Regions from separate parts of the Rhizobium sp. KNZ14-9A genome, predicted to be linked through region 3. Evidence: predicted binding sites of a transcription regulator. Region 3 holds the regulator's gene; each other region holds the start of a gene.
The links. The regulator PhoB, encoded in region 3, activates phosphate uptake and scavenging genes when phosphate is short. The targets are predictions, from matches to a motif close to TGTCATNNANCTGTCAT.

Region 1 (3,276 bases), 2.6 Mb from region 3:
GTCCGGGACCGTTGCCTTGGTGGCGAAGGTCTTGCGGGCGGAAATCAGCATTTCCTGGGAAATGTCGAGACCGTAGAGCTTGGCCGTCGGGAAATGCTTGTGGGCAAGCGCCATGTTGCGGCCGGTGCCGCAGCCGACTTCTAGGAGCGTGCCGCCCTCGGGAACGTCGAGATTGCGGATCGTGCTGTCACGGCCGAGAAGGTAATATTTGCGGGTGAGATCATAGAAATGGCGCTGGTAGCGGTACATGCCGTCCATAAGGTCGGCATGTTCCTCGCTCTTGACGGTCATCTCGTCGACTTTGCTCACGCCTTCTTCCCGTAGATGTGGAAGCCGCCGTAGATTGCCGAGCGGTCCTGGGTGGTCATCTCACGCGACTGCTCTTCGAAATAGTGCCACTGGTCGCGGATTTCAGGGGCGAGGCGGCCTTCGATGATGCTCTTTTCGGCGGCCGTGCGGAAGATCACGCGAGCGCCTTCGCGGGCGGTGCGGGTGATTTCGCGCCAGACATCGTTGAGCTGCTGGTCCGTCATCCAGTCCTGCGCGTCGAGCAGGATGTAGCGGTCGCGCGATGCGGCGGGCTCGCCGGCCAGAAGCTCGGTGAAGCTTGCGTGGTGCACGTTAACGCGGTCGACATTGGCGCGGATCACCTCATAGTGCTCCGGCTTCAGATAGGTCGGCAGCGGGCCTTCCTCGCCATCGGCGTAGCGGCGCGCAAAGGCCTGCCAGGCGAAGTAATTGTCGCGCATCGGGAAATGGCAGGCCAGCTTTTCCAGACGGTGTTTCAGAACCGGTGCGATGGAATTGTCGGCGGCAAGGCTTGCCAGCTCGTCATATTGCTGCGGCGGAATGCCAAGACCGAAAAGCGAGCTCTTGCGGTTGGTGATCCAGCGAACGACGGGCTTTTCAAAGAGAGGAGCGATCTGATCGTCGAAGAACTGGCGCTGCTCGCGAATCGTGCGGGCCTTGGTCATTTCCTGCAGCTTCACGCCATGCAGGCGGGCAAGAAGATGAGCGGCACCGATGAAGCGGCCGAGCAGGCCGGTTTCATAAATGTTGCGGTCAAAAACCGTGACGCGCCGGCGGCCGAACTTGCGGGTGTTCCAGTAGGCGCGGGTCGTATCATCGAGATTGGACGACAGATAGCGGTCGAAAACCCGGCTGTTCGACTTCTCGTTCGGCATCGCCAGGAAGCGCACGAGATCGGAATGGCCTGGAAGGTTCTTGAAGGCGGCAAGCTTCAGCCTGTTCAGCGCAATGTGGTGCGGATTGAGGTCGACGACGTCGATCGAAGCCGGCGCCTTGGAAAGGTAGGCCAGCATGTTGCAACCGCCCGAACCGATCGTGACGATACGGTGATTGGGCTTCAACTCCATCGCCTGCATATCGAGATCCGGGTCTTCCCAGATCTGTGGGTATACGAGGCCGGAGAAGAGAAGGCCGAAGAGACGCTCGGAGAAGCCGTCCTTGGAAAAAGCCTTGTGGCGGAGAAGCGCTGCCTTGAGTTTCCGGTTCTTGCGGAAGCCGGTATCCGGTGCAAATTCCGACATGAGTTTGTCACCTTTTTAGCGTTCAGGGCGTGTAACGCGCCTCTGCTACAGTTTGATGACGAGCCCTGTGGGCCAAGGCTTCGACGAGACCCGGCCAAGACTTCCGCGAAATTTGAAGTCGATTGAAACACTTCTTTTCGCTTCTCTCTTTCCGTGAGCCAAGTTTCCTGCTTCTCTCCGTTCCGTGGAGGATTGCATGCGAGTTGTTCCGCGTATCTTCAAGGGCTTGACCCTGCTCGTCATTCTCGTTGCCATAGGCGCAGCCGCGTGGCTCTCCATAAGCCCGCCGGAGCTCCTGAAGGTGGGCAATGGCTACGCAGCCAAGATCGTCTGCTCCAATGTCTTTATTGCCGGTCGTGATCCCGACGCCGTTCTTTACGACGATGTCCAAGCGCCTGGAAACCCGCTGCTCAGGCTGATGCGTGTCGAGATCGATCGTGACAGCGGGCGGGTGACTTCGCGTTTCATGGGCCTGTTTGCGCCGAGCTACGCGCTTTATCGCGGTGCTCTGGGCTGCACGAGCGTGCCTGATGGCGATTTCGATGCCGCCGCCAGGGGCGCACCGCTGGTGCCGGCGCCGCAGGTGGGTGAAAATAACGCGGTCTGGCCGGACGGTGAGGGCGTCGACCCGGCGACCGGCAATGCCAAGGTCGCGGCGCTTCTGGCTGATGCCAAGCTTGCCGGGCCTGCCATGCGGGCGATGGTCGTCGTACAGGATGGCCGCATCATTGCCGAAAGCTACGGGCCGGGCTTCAACGCCGATACGCCGCTGGTCGGCTGGTCGATGACGAAGACCGTCAATGCGGCGCTGATCGGCCGGCTGATGCTGTCAGGCAAGATCTCATTCGATGACACGCATCTCCTGCCGCAATGGGCGAATGATCCGCGCGGCGATATCAAGCTCTCCGACTTGCTCGGCATGGAAAGCGGGCTCGCCTTCAACGAGGATTATGGCGCCGTCGCCGATGTGACGCGTATGCTCTATCTCGACCCCGATATGGTGTCCCTGCCAGCAGGTGCGCCCCTGGCGGCCGCGCCGGGTACCGATTTCCATTATTCCAGCGGCACAGCCATGCTTCTTTCGCGTATCTGGATGAACAAGGTCGGCGATCCGCGGGCGGCCTTCGATTATCCCCGCGATGCACTGTTTTCCCCACTCGGCATGACGAGCGCAGTCTTCGAAGCCGATGAGCGCGGTACATTTACCGGCAGTTCCTATCTCTACGCCACGGGACATGATTGGGCGCGCTTTGGCCAATTCCTGTTGCAGGATGGTGTGTGGAACGGACAGAGACTTCTGCCGGAAGGTTTTGTTGCGACGATGCGGACGCCGACGGCAAGCTCGGGCGGCAAATATACGCAAGGCCAGGCCTGGCTTGCGGGGCCGGGCGGCGGCACGAGCGCGGAGTTCGGCTTGCCGCCGGATACGTTCTGGCTGCAGGGCCATGACGGCCAGACGGTGGCAATCATTCCTTCGGCCAATCTCGTTTTCGTCCGCATGGGGTTGACGCCGAGCTGGCTGGGCTACAGGCCGCAGATCGTGCTGAAGGAAATTCTCAATACGCTTCAGTCGGCGAAGCCGGCTGAGGCCCGTCACTGATGGTGTTTTGTATCAATAATTGGACTATCAGTAATTGCCTTGGGCGATGTCGGTCATGCCCTTGCGCTTGGCGTCATAATAGTAACCGCGGGCATAGAGACGAACGGCGTCGTCTTCCTTCTTGTC
Region 2 (3,276 bases), 1.6 Mb from region 3:
GGCGCCACAGTCCAGAGCGCCCCTGAAAATATACGGGAAGCAGAGGACGTTGTTGACCTGGTTCGGGAAGTCGGAGCGGCCGGTACAGATCATCGCGTCCGGACGCGCTGCGCGGGCGAGATCAGGCATGATTTCCGGCGTCGGGTTGGCAAGCGCCATGATCAGCGGCTTGTCGGCCATCTGCGCCAGCAGCTCCGGCTTCAGGACGCCGGCAGCGGACAGGCCGAGGAAGACGTCGGCGCCGCCGATATTTTCGGCAAGCGTGCGCGTGTCGCTCTTCTGGGCGTAGATCGCCTTCCACTCGTCCATCAGCTCGACGCGGCCTTCATAGACGAGGCCTTCGAGATCGTGGACCCAGATGTTTTCGCGCTTCGCGCCGAGCGTCACCAGCAGGTTGAGACAGGCAAGCGCTGCCGCACCGGCGCCTGACGCAACGATCTTGACCTCTTCGATCTTCTTGCCGGCGAGTTCCAGGCCGTTGAGGATGGCGGCGGCGACGATGATTGCGGTGCCGTGCTGGTCATCGTGGAAGACCGGGATCTTCATCTTTTCGCGCAGCTGCTTCTCGATGCGGAAGCATTCCGGGGCCTTGATGTCTTCAAGGTTGATGCCGCCAAAGGTCGGCTCGAGCGAAGCGACGGTAGCGACCATCTGATCGACATCTGGCGCATCCACTTCGATATCGAAGACGTCGATGCCGGCAAATTTCTTGAAGAGGACAGCCTTGCCTTCCATGACCGGCTTGGAGGCGAGCGGGCCGATGTTGCCAAGGCCGAGCACGGCGGTGCCGTTGGAAATGACGGCAACGAGATTGGCGCGGGACGTATAGTCGGCGGCCTGCTCCGGATTGTCACGGATAGCGAGGCAGGGAGCGGCGACACCCGGAGAATAGGCGAGCGCCAGATCGCGCTGGTTGCCGAGCGGCTTGGTCGCCTGGATTTCCAGCTTGCCGGGGCGTGGATAGCGGTGGAAGAAAAGCGCCTGCTCGTCGAGGCTACCGCCCGTCAAATTCTTTTCCGATTTGGATTTTTCCTGGTGATCCATCGCCGCCTCCAGCGTTGTTCGAAGTCTTTTGAAGACTCCTCCATACATCAATCGACCGGTCGGAACAGTACGGAAATAGCCGCAGCTGAACTTTTTGACCTGATGGTAACGGGGAGCTGACATTGGCCGGTGGATTGAAAGGCTTGCCGGCCTTTCCTGCGGTTTGTCATCTTCCTGATACACGAGTTTGATTTTGGAAGACCAGACGAAGAACGATGGGACACGAGCGGAAAGGCTTGTGACAGACATGATGGAACCTCGGCGCTTCCGCACCCTCTTCATTTCCGATGTGCATCTCGGCTCGAAAGCCGCCAAGGCGGATTTCCTGCTGGATTTCCTGAAATACCACGAGGCAGACACGATCTACCTCGTCGGAGATATCGTCGATGGCTGGCGCCTGAAGCGCAGCTGGTACTGGCCGCAAGTCTGCAACGACGTGGTCCAGAAGCTTTTGCGCAAGGCGCGCAAGGGTACGCGCGTCGTCTATATTCCCGGCAATCACGACGAATTCCTGCGCGCCTTTCCGGGCATGCATTTCGGCGGCATCGACGTCGTCGAGCGCATCATCCATGACGGCGCCGACGGTAAGAAGTACCTGATCCTGCATGGCGACGAATTTGACGTCGTCGTGCGCAACGCTCGTCTGCTCGCCTATCTCGGCGACTGGGCCTACGACACGGCGATCCGCATCAACATCGTGCTCGCAGCGGTCCGCCGCCGCCTTGGCATGCCCTACTGGTCCTTCTCGGCCTGGGCCAAGCTGCAGGTAAAACACGCCGTCAATTTCATCGGCGAGTTCCAGCGGGTGGTTGCCGAGGAAGCCCGCAAGAGCGGCGCCGACGGCGTCATCTGTGGCCATATCCATCACGCCGTGATCGAGGATATGGACGGCATCCGCTACATCAATACCGGCGACTGGGTCGAAAGCTGCACGGCGATCGTCGAGCATGAAGACGGCAGGTTCGAACTCATCACCTGGCGTGCGCTCACCAGCAACGTGCCGGCACTGACATCGGTCGAATTGCTGGAAGAGGGCGATCTTGCCCCGCAGGCTGCCTGAATAATGTGTGCGTACCGCATCGGCGGTCTCCGCCGATGCATCATGAATTTAGCCGTTGCCGTCTGGTGACAGGCCCTATTTATTTTTTTAAATCGTTTCGATTTATATCCGTATCGTTTCGATCGGGCTATTTCTCGCCATAGTCGTGTTTGATGGGATGTGTTAGGCAACGCACAGTTTCCTTCAGGTCCACTATGATTCCCGCACAAAATCCCTCGACGGGTGAGGGAGCGCCGCCGCGTTTCCGGCTGCTCAGCGCGCTTTGTTACAGCGCGCCGCTGCTGGTCAACGGTATCGTCCTGCCCTTCTTCCCCGTCTGGCTTGCGACTCACCAGTTCAACGATCATCAGATCGGCACGATCCTCGCCGTGCCGATGGTGGTGCGCGTTCTCGTGGCGCCGATCGTCGCGGTCTTTGCCGACCGCATGCAGGAGCGGGCGCATGTGCTCCTATGGTCGGGCATCCTCTCGCTGCTGACGGCCATCGCGCTCTACTGGACGAGCAATTTCTGGCCGGTGCTGATCGTCTTTGCGCTCCAGGGCGCGACCTTTGCCCCTTATGTGCCTGTCGTCGAATCGATCGTGATTTCGGGTGTGCGCCGCTGGGGGCTCGATTACGGCTCCATGCGCGTCTGGGGCTCGATCGCTTTCATTATTTCGACGCTCACCGGCGGCGAACTGGTCGGGCGTTGGGGTGGCGGCATGGTGCTGCCCGTGATGATCTTCGGCTTCGTGCTGACGATTACGATGGCGGTCTTCTGTCCCCGTATCGGGCCGACACGGCGGCGCGGCCAGCCGATCAATCTTCCGGCGACCACAGGCAGCGGGCTGCGCGAGCCGCATCTGCTGCTTTTGCTGCTCGGCGTTTCGATCCAGCAGTCAAGTCATGCGCTCCTCAACGCCTTTTCCTCGATCTACTGGCATCAACTCGGCTTTTCGGGCACCGAAGTCGGCATGCTCTGGAGTGCCGGTGTGGCCTCTGAGGTCACGGTGTTCTTCCTGTCGCGGCGCCTCAACCGCCGCTTCAATGCCTGGACGCTGATCCGCTTCGGCTGTGCCGTCAGCATCTGCCGCTGGGTGTTCTTCCCGACGGAGACGAGCTTTATCGGTTTCTTCATGCTGCAATGCCTGCACGGCTTCACCTATGCCTTCGTGCATACCGGCGTGCAACGG
Region 3 (3,276 bases):
ATCACCAGCGCCTCGCCTACCAGCCGGTCAGCGAACGCCGCAAGGCTGTCCGGGTCGCCTGACCGCGCCTTCTCAACAGATGCAGCATCCGCCGCCCCTCTTCGCTGACGCGCAGAGGGGCGTATTTTTTAGTCGGCACAGGAGGGCTGGAAAACCGCTCCTGACCACGACTATCTGCCGGAGGCCGATCTCCGCCGGTCGTTCACCATGCCTGACAATGCGAAGTTATGTGGCCAACGCCACCAATGCGTTTCAGCCCTAAACTGGCATAGAATGGTGGTCCTGGCGCTGTAACGCGATTTTCTGATACAGATGCCGTATTCCCGTGGAGTAGCATAGCGCAAACAGTCACTCAGGGGTGCCAATGGAGATCGATCCAAAGCGGATGACAATGGGGTTCGTCGGGACGGGCACGATTACCGAGGCCGTCGTCACCGGATTGGGCAAGACAGCGTTTCGCGACACACCGGTAGTGCTGTCACCGCGCAACGCAAGCGTCGCCGCCCGCCTTGCGGCGGCAAACCGGAATGTGTCGATCGCTTTGGGGAACCAGGATGTTCTCGACCGATCCGATCTCGTATTTGTGGCCGTGAGGCCGCAAATTGCCGAGGAGGTCATCCGCTCGCTCCGATTTCGGCCGGGCCACCATGTCATCAGCTTCGTCGCGGCCACGCCAATGGATCAACTGCTGGCGTGGATCGATCAGCCAGTTCGCCTGAGCCTGGCAATTCCACTTCCGTACATCGCAGATCTTCAGGGCGCGACTGCGATCTACCCGCCCGACGAGGTTTCCCACGCCCTCTTTTCGGCGCTCGGAACGGCGATCCAGGTTGAAAACAGACCTGAGTTCGAACTTCTCGCGGTGGCGAGCTGCCTGATGGCCACCTATTTCGGCATCCTGGACGAGACGTCGACCTGGCTGCAGAGCCAAGGGCTTTCGAGAACGGCTGGCGACGCCTACCTCCGTCAATTGTTTTCCGGCCTCGCCCATGCTGCCCGTTCGAAACCTGTCGCGAGTTTTGATGAACTCATCGGCGAGCATTCGACCAAGGGCGGATTGAATGAACAGGTGCTCGAAGACTTTCGCGATTTCGGTGGCACTGCGGCTCTGCAAAAGGCTCTTGATCGAGTTCTCGCACGCATTCGTCTGTAGAAAGCAGGTTCTCTCGAGGTCCGCTTTCGGCGCCTGGTGTCGGCTTTCATAAGAAGCTAGGGGTGTCAGATAGACAAGCGGGCCGCCCGGCGAAACCGAGCGACCCGTTCGTGACCTCCGATCACTCGGATCAGGCTTCCATGGAATATCCCGCGCCGCGGACGGTGCGGATGACATCCTGCATGTTGGAGAAGTTCAGCGCCTTGCGCAGGCGGCCGACATGGACGTCGACGGTACGTTCGTCCACGTAGATATCGTGGCCCCAGACGCCATCCAGAAGCTGCGAGCGGGAGAAGACCCTGCCCGGCGACGACATCAGGAATTCGAGCAAGCGGAATTCGGTCGGGCCGAGGCGGACTTCGCGGCTCTTGCGATGAACGCGATGGGTTTCGCGATCGAGCTCGATATCACCACACTTCAGAACGGTGGAGAGAACCTCCGGACGGGCGCGACGCAGCATCGCCTTGACGCGAGCAACAAGTTCCGGCGTGGAGAAGGGCTTGACGACATAGTCGTCCGCGCCGGTCGAGAGACCGCGAACGCGTTCGCTCTCTTCGCCGCGTGCCGTCAGCATGATGATCGGCAGACGCTCGGTCTCCGGCCGCATGCGCAGCCGGCGGCAGAGCTCGATGCCGGAAACGCCCGGCAGCATCCAGTCAAGGATGAGCAGGTCCGGCGTGCGCTCCTGAAGCCGGATTTCGGCCTCGTCGCCACGGAGGATCGTATCCACCTCGAAACCTTCAGCCTCGAGGTTGTAGCGGAGAAGCACGCTCAGCGCCTCTTCATCTTCAACAACTGCAACTCTTGGGATCATGCGTGTCAGTCTCCTAATGCATGATCCTTAAACCGGGGGTGATTTAAGCAAGGGACCATGCAGAAACTTGGAATTGGCTGCGACCTTTGCGCGCCCCAGCGCAGGGCGCGCACGCAATTGGCAGGTCCGGATTACTCCGTCACCGCACCGACGGTATTGGAGCTGTCGTCCTTCGGACGCTCACCTTCCGGCTGGGCGCCGGTTGCCATGTAGTAGATCGTCTCGGCGATGTTGGTCGCATGGTCACCGATACGCTCGATGTTCTTGGCGCAGAAGAGAAGATGCGTGCAGCTCGTGATGTTGCGCGGATCTTCCATCATGTAGGTGAGGAGTTCGCGGAACAGCGAGGTGTACATCGCGTCGATCTCGTCGTCGCGCTCGCGGATGGACTTGGCCTTGTCCGCAGAACGCGTCGTATAGACGTCGAGCACTTCCTTGAGCTGGACGAGCGCCAGTTCGGAGAGATGCTCGAGACCGCGGGCGAGCTTGCGCGGAACGCCGGTGCTTTGGACGGCGATGACGCGCTTTGCGGTGTTCTTGCCGAGGTCGCCGACACGCTCGAGGTCGGCAGCGATGCGGATCGAACCCATGATCTCGCGAAGGTCGGAGGCCATCGGCTGGCGACGGGCGATCGTGACGATCGCCTTGTCGTTGATTTCGCGTTCCGCGTGATCAAGGATCACGTCGTCGGAAATGACCTTCTGGGCGAGCGCAGTGTCGCCGTTGACCAGCGCACGGACGGCCTCGCCGACCATCTGTTCGGCAAGACCACCCATCTCGGAAATGCGCCGGGACAGGAATTTCAGATCGTCATCGTAAGCGGAAAAAATATGTGTCGATGCCATGGGGCTTTGTCCTCGAAAATCGGGAAGGCTTCACATCGCCAAAATCAGCCGAACCGGCCCATGATATAGTCCTGGGTGCGCGGATCGTCGGGATTGGTGAACATCTTGTCGGTGTCGTTTTCCTCGACCAGGTTGCCGAGGTGGAACATTGCCGTACGCTGTGATACGCGCGCGGCCTGCTGCATGGAATGCGTCACGATGACGATCGTGTAGTTTTCACGCAGCTCATGGATCAGCTCTTCGACCTTTGCAGTCGCGATCGGGTCGAGCGCCGAGCAGGGCTCGTCCATCAGGATGACTTCCGGGCTGACGGCAACGGCGCGTGCGATGCACAGACGCTGCTGCTGACCACCGGACAGGCCGGTGCCGGATTCATGCACGCGATCCTTGACCTCATTCCAGAGGCCGGCGCGCTGCAGGCTCGTCTCGACGATCTGGTCGAGGTCGGCCTTGGACTTGGCAAG

Region 1: the regulator PhoB is predicted to act here: its motif matches at 1,595-1,611, upstream of ACR9ZQ_RS09650 (BtaA family protein).
Region 2: the regulator PhoB is predicted to act here: its motif matches at 1,209-1,225, upstream of ACR9ZQ_RS15030 (UDP-2,3-diacylglucosamine diphosphatase).

What each region holds. Positions count from the first base shown of each region.
Region 1 is NZ_JBPGXB010000002.1:709,280-712,555, forward strand. Features, by position in the region: gene ACR9ZQ_RS09645 (class I SAM-dependent methyltransferase) at 1-291, opposite strand, end outside; gene ACR9ZQ_RS09650 (BtaA family protein) at 306-1,550, opposite strand; gene ACR9ZQ_RS09655 (serine hydrolase domain-containing protein) at 1,747-3,150, shown strand; gene ACR9ZQ_RS09660 (transglycosylase SLT domain-containing protein) at 3,178-3,276, opposite strand, start outside.
Region 2 is NZ_JBPGXB010000002.1:1,719,292-1,722,567, forward strand. Features, by position in the region: gene ACR9ZQ_RS15025 (NADP-dependent malic enzyme) at 1-1,044, opposite strand, end outside; gene ACR9ZQ_RS15030 (UDP-2,3-diacylglucosamine diphosphatase) at 1,292-2,104, shown strand; gene ACR9ZQ_RS15035 (MFS transporter) at 2,299-3,276, shown strand, end outside.
Region 3 is NZ_JBPGXB010000002.1:3,316,691-3,319,966, forward strand. Features, by position in the region: gene ACR9ZQ_RS23250 (GcrA family cell cycle regulator) at 1-62, shown strand, start outside; gene ACR9ZQ_RS23255 (pyrroline-5-carboxylate reductase) at 365-1,153, shown strand; gene phoB (phosphate regulon transcriptional regulator PhoB) at 1,284-1,967, opposite strand; gene phoU (phosphate signaling complex protein PhoU) at 2,099-2,812, opposite strand; gene pstB (phosphate ABC transporter ATP-binding protein PstB) at 2,857-3,276, opposite strand, start outside.